Tolumonas auensis DSM 9187: one gene and its partner. The protein of the gene in region 1 interacts with the protein of each later gene in a pairwise test. Links are inferred from orthologs where the notes say so. Each region holds a gene or a part of one and is shown in the gene's direction. Other genes may lie near its edges.

The links. The genes of interacting proteins can lie anywhere in the genome.
Region 2: the proteins of tusA (region 1) and TOLA_RS10265 interact in binary tests that used the Escherichia coli proteins (3 or more experiments, as listed by UniProt). The link is inferred for Tolumonas auensis DSM 9187 from one-to-one orthologs.

Annotation. Positions count from the first base shown.
Region 1 is NC_012691.1:20,107-23,087, reverse strand. Bases 1-2,980 are described here. They hold tusA (sulfurtransferase TusA), read left to right. Parts: upstream 1-1,356; coding sequence 1,357-1,605; downstream 1,606-2,980. Other genes in these bases: TOLA_RS00080 (sulfate/molybdate ABC transporter ATP-binding protein), read right to left, coding at 2,599-2,980; cbl (HTH-type transcriptional regulator Cbl), read right to left, coding at 1,646-2,602; TOLA_RS00095 (ABC transporter substrate-binding protein), read left to right, coding at 64-1,317; TOLA_RS00100 (ATP-binding protein), read left to right, coding at 1-60. Outside these bases: more of TOLA_RS00080, read right to left, coding at 2,981-2,981. UniProt on the Escherichia coli protein: Sulfur carrier protein involved in sulfur trafficking in the cell. Part of a sulfur-relay system required for 2-thiolation during synthesis of 2-thiouridine of the modified wobble base 5-methylaminomethyl-2-thiouridine (mnm(5)s(2)U) in tRNA.
Region 2 is NC_012691.1:2,205,422-2,208,332, reverse strand. The notes cover bases 2-2,911. They hold TOLA_RS10265 (IscS subfamily cysteine desulfurase), read left to right. Parts: upstream 2-804; coding sequence 805-2,019; downstream 2,020-2,911. Other genes in these bases: hscB (co-chaperone HscB), read left to right, coding at 2,880-2,911; iscA (iron-sulfur cluster assembly protein IscA), read left to right, coding at 2,450-2,773; iscU (Fe-S cluster assembly scaffold IscU), read left to right, coding at 2,038-2,424; iscR (Fe-S cluster assembly transcriptional regulator IscR), read left to right, coding at 295-801; trmJ (tRNA (cytosine(32)/uridine(32)-2'-O)-methyltransferase TrmJ), read left to right, coding at 2-212. In the rest of the region: more of trmJ, read left to right, coding at 1-1. UniProt on the Escherichia coli protein: Master enzyme that delivers sulfur to a number of partners involved in Fe-S cluster assembly, tRNA modification or cofactor biosynthesis. Catalyzes the removal of elemental sulfur from cysteine to produce alanine.

The DNA of each region.
Region 1 (2,981 bases):
GTGTTGGAAAACCGGCCTCACGGCGGTTTACAGGCTATTCTTTCCCTGCCAAGGAATTGATTAATGACCTTCCGTTCTTACCTTGTATCCAGTTTGATGCTGTCACTGGTTTCTGTCTCTGCTATGGCTTCGTCAGTAGAGGTACTGCACTGGTGGACTGCCGGTGGTGAGGCTCAGGCTGCCGGTGTATTACGTAGTTACTGGCAAGCATTGGGCAATGAGTGGCAGGATTCTGCTATTTCCGGTGGCGGCGGACAGTCCGCGATGACTGTACTGAAAAGCAGAGCGTTGTCCGGCACTCCACCGGAAGCGGCGCATCTGAAAGGCAGTGAGTTGCAGGAATGGGCTGCTTTAGGTTTTCTGCGTAATCTTGATAATGTAGCCAGACAAGGCGAATGGGAAAAAGTATTACCGGAATTTGTTCAGCATAGTGTGCAATCCAAAGGACATTATGTCGCTGTTCCGGTCGGTATCCATCGGGTCAACTGGCTATGGATCAATCCGAAAGTATTTGAACGCTATCAGCTCTCGCCTCCTGAAAACTGGTCTCAGTTATTAACTATTGCTAAAAAACTGAAACAGGCGGGTATCACACCTCTGGCGCTGGGTGATGACCAATGGCAGCTCAGTATTTTGTTCGAGGCAATTGTGCTCGGTGAAGGTGGCAGTGATTTTTATCGTCGTGCTTTTGTTCAGCTCGATCAGACTGCCCTGCAAAGTGACACCATGCAGCATTTACTGGAGCTGTTCCACCAGCTGCGGGATTACATTGCAGATGATTATGGTGGCACAAAATGGAATCAGGCAACTCACATGCTGGTCGAAGGTTCAGCGGCCATGCAGTTAATGGGCGATTGGGTTAAAGGTGAACTGACTGCGGCGAAAGTGGTACCGGGTAAAGATATTCTCTGTCTGCCTGCCCCCGGTACGGATGGTAAATTCAGCTATAACTTAGACTCGATAGCCATGTTTGATGTGCAGAGCCCGCAAAAACAACAAGCGCAGCTGCAACTGGTGAACATGATCATGACGTCTGATTTCCAGCATGCGTTTAATCGGGTCAAAGGATCCATCCCGGTATTAAATAACCAGACACTGACAGATTTTGACCAGTGTGCGCAACATTCTGCCCAGCAGTTACAACAAGCCATTCAACAGCAGGAACTGGTGCCGAGCATGGCAGAAGGCATGGCGAATTCCAGCTATGTACGACAGGCTATCGGCGATGTACTGGTCGGTTATTTCAACAATCCGGATGGTGATGCTGAACAAGCGGCCCGCCGGCTGGCGCGGGCGGTACTCTCCGCTCAGCGTTAATGATATGCTCTGCAGGGTTGTTGATTCAGAGGAGCAGACATGACTTTTTCGGCAGATGATATTAATCAGACACTGGATGCCAGCGGTTTGCGTTGTCCTGAACCGGTAATGATGGTACGTAAAACAGTACGCCTGATGCAGGAAGGTGAAACGTTGCTGGTGATTGCCGATGACCCGGCCACTGTGCGGGATATTCCGAGCTTCTGCCGTTTCATGGATCACACTCTGTTAGCCAGTGATACGGAACAACCTCCCTACCGTTACCTGATCCGCAAAGGGCTGAATTAACCTCAGCCCATCACTTCCGCCAGTTTCTGAGTCTCGTCTTTTAAATTTCGTAATGCAGCGGTGTCTGAAGTTCACCGGTGGCAAATACCTGCGCCTGAATGTCGCTGATGGCCAGTGATGGATTACAAATCTGCAGGAAATGCCAGGCAAAATTGGGCTGGAACTTTCCTTTTTTCATCCCGAACCAAGCCGTATTGGCCGGGAACAGATGTTCTGCATTCAGACGAACCAGATTACTGTCTTTCACAGCATCGATAGCCATATCCGCCAGAATACCAACGCCGAGACCCAGTTCAACATAGGTTTTGATGACATCGGAATCCTGCGCGCTTAAGACAATATCCGGCACAATACCGGCCATCGCAAACGCAGCATCAATCTTGGTGCGTCCGGTAAGCCCGGTCTGATAGGTGACCAGCGGCCAGGCACTTAAATCCTCCAGCGTCACCTCCGGCAACTCTGTCAGCGGATGGCCACGGGGAACCAGAATGGCATGGTGCCAGCTGTAATATGGAAATGCAGCGATTTCTTCATAGTCCGCCATCAGTTCGCTGGTGAGACCAATATCGGTTTCACCACTGAGCAGCATCGAAACGATCTCGCTCGGACTCCCCTGATGCAGCACTAACTGAACTTGCGGATATTGTGTACGAAACTCTTTGATGATACCTGGCAACGCGTAGCGCGCCTGGGTATGCGTGGTGGCCACATGCAGACGGCCCCGATCGCTATTCGCGAAGTTATCAGCCAGACGACGAATGTTGTTCGCCTCGGTCAGGATACGCTCTGCCATCGTCAACAAGGCTTTACCCGGCTCAGTCATACCCAGCAGACGCTTGCCCCGGCGGATAAAGAGCTCCACACCAAGTTCATCTTCCAGCTCTTTGATATGCCGGCTGACGCCGGACTGCGAGGTATACAGGGTATTGGCCACTTCCGTCAGATTGAAGTGGCAGCGGGCTGCTTCACGAATAATCTTGAGCTGTTGAAAATTCAAGCCACGTTATCCTTAGTTTCCGGCTGATACAGCTGTGCCTGACGAGCCACCAGCCTGACTGATTTACCTGGCAATAACTCTAGCATAATTACCCGCTCACGCGGCACATCGACTTCAATTAAGGTGCGCGCCACGCCATTATTGGCTGTGACTTCAACACGATATGCGGCACCAAACGGCAGAATACGTACAACCGTGGCCGGAATACCCTGTGCTGCCGCTGCCGGTAACAGATCCAGTTCATGCGGACGAACATATGCGATCGAATTAACATCGGCCGCGGTCTGTCCGGAAACATTATTGGTTAATGTCGAGCCGGAAATATCCAGTTGACCACTGTGCAGCTGGCCGTGGAACAAGTTAACCGTCCCCAGGAAAC
Region 2 (2,911 bases), 2.2 Mb from region 1 along the record:
AAAATGAGTATCCGCCACAGGCATCTATGGAACTGTTTTATACCCATCTGGAAGAGACATTACGCCAGACTCAGTTTCTGCACTCCGATCATCCGGGACATGTGATGATGCGGCTACGCCGGATGTTCACCCGTTTACGACCGGATAATAACGAGCTGAATATTTTGCGGGGTATTCTTACTTCGGTACAGAAATCATCGCGTAATAGTTGAGCGTTTTAGTAGGAATAATACTTGACTGAAAAAGTAGGACATGACAGCATGAGCCTATCATAAACGGACAGGTATGCAAGCCATGAGACTGACTTCTAAAGGACGCTATGCGGTAACAGCTATGCTGGATGTTGCCTTACATGCTGAGCTGGGGCCGGTACCTTTGGCGGATATTTCTGAAAGACAGGGAATTTCTCTTTCCTATCTTGAACAGCTTTTTGCGCGTTTGCGCAAGAATGGACTGGTATCCAGTGTGCGTGGTCCCGGTGGTGGTTATCGCCTTGGTGCAGATGCTGATCAAATTGCTGTCGGTAAAATTATTGCGGCAGTGAACGAATCGGTAGATGCTACCCGCTGTCACGGCGAAAGCGGCTGTCAGGGTGGAGTGCAATGTCTGACCCATTCTTTATGGCGTGATTTGAGTGCCCGGATCAGTGATTTCCTGAATGAAATTACGCTCGGTGAACTCGTACGTCAGGCAGAAGTGAAACGCATCGCCGAACAACAGAACAAACATCAGAACGCTGCTCAGTCACAACGTAAACCAATGATGACTGCAGACTCAATTATCGAAAGTTTAATGGAGTAAATGATGAAACTCCCGATTTATCTTGATTATTCAGCAACTTGCCCAGTCGATCCTCGTGCTGCTGAAAAGATGATGCAATGTTTAACACTCGACGGCAATTTCGGTAACCCGGCATCCCGTTCACACCGTTTCGGCTGGCAGGCCGAAGAGGCGGTTGATGAAGCGCGTAACCATGTTGCTGATTTGATTGGCGCTGATCCCCGCGAAATCGTTTTTACTTCCGGCGCTACCGAATCAAATAACCTGGCAATCAAAGGTGCTGCGCATTTCTATGTGAAGCAGGGTAAGCACATTATTACCTGCAAAACCGAACACAAAGCGGTACTGGATACCTGCCGTCATCTGGAATCTGAAGGTTACGAGGTAACTTACCTTGACCCGCAATCAGACGGTTTGCTGACTTTACCGCAGATCGAAGCGGCAATGCGTCCGGATACTATTCTGGTTAGCATCATGCACGTGAATAACGAAATCGGTGTGATCCAGGATCTGGCGGCTATTGGTGAGTTATGCCGTGCCCGTAAAATTCTGTTCCACGTCGATGCTGCTCAGAGCGCTGGCAAAGTTGAAATCGACGTTGATGCGATGAAAATTGACCTGCTGTCTCTGTCTGCACACAAAGTGTATGGCCCGAAAGGGATCGGTGCTCTGTATGTACGTCGTAAACCACGTGTGCGTCTGGAAGCGCAGATGCACGGTGGCGGTCACGAACGTGGTATGCGTTCCGGTACACTGCCGACGCATCAGATTGTGGGTATGGGTGAAGCATTCCGTATCGCAAAAGCTGAAATGGCGGAAGAAAATGTTCGCATCAAAGCCCTGCGTGACCGTCTGTACGATGGCCTGAAAGATATTGAACAAGTGTTTGTTAACGGCTCAACAGAACACCGTGTCGCCGGCAACCTGAATATCAGCTTCGCATATGTGGAAGGTGAGTCACTGATGATGGCGCTGAAAGATCTGGCGGTTTCATCCGGTTCAGCTTGTACCTCTGCCAGTCTGGAGCCTTCCTATGTACTGCGTGCATTAGGCCTGAACGATGAACTGGCGCACAGCTCGATTCGTTTCAGTATCGGTCGTTTCACGACAGCAGAAGAAATTGATTACGCAATTGGTCTGATCCGTGATTCCATCGGTAAATTACGTGATCTGTCACCGTTGTGGGACATGTATAAAGAAGGGATTGACCTCAGCAAGGTCGAGTGGGTTAGTCACTGATAGTTAGGGGAATATATTATGGCTTACAGTGAAAAAGTTATTGATCACTACGAACACCCGCGCAATGTTGGTTCCTTCGATAAGGATGACCCAAGCGTTGCAACTGGCATGGTCGGTGCTCCGGCCTGTGGTGACGTTATGAAGTTACAGTTAAAAGTGAATGAAGATGGCGTGATTGAAGATGCCAAATTTAAAACGTATGGTTGTGGTTCTGCGATTGCTTCCAGCTCACTGGTTACCGAATGGGTAAAAGGTAAGACGCTGGAAGAAGCTGCGGCCATCAAGAACACTGATATTGCTGAAGAGCTGGCTTTGCCGCCGGTGAAAATTCACTGTTCTATTCTGGCTGAAGATGCTATCAAAGCAGCGATTGCTGATTACAAGCATAAAAAAGGTTTGAATTAAGTTTAGTTTAGTAAGGTAGGGACATATGGCTATTACATTATCGGACTCAGCTGCAGAACGCGTAAAACGCTTTCTCACTAATCGTGGTAAAGGTGTGGGATTACGGCTTGGCGTTAAAACATCTGGCTGTTCCGGTATGGCCTATGTCCTCGAATTCGTAGATGAGGTGCATGAAGAAGATCAGGTATTTGACGATAAAGGCGTTAAAGTGATTATTGACGCTAAAAGTCTGTCCTATCTTGATGGCACTGAGCTGGACTTTGTTAAAGAAGGCCTGAATGAAGGCTTCAAGTTCAACAACCCGAATGTAAAAGACGCCTGTGGGTGTGGTGAAAGTTTCACCGTTTAATCATCCGTCAGAAGCGTAATGCGAATTCGACTCGCTTACTGCACTGTTACATGATAAAAGGCGCATTCAGGCGCCTTTTTATTTATGTCCCCAGAGAGAATAGCTTGTGAATTATTTTGAGTTATTTCAGATCCCGGT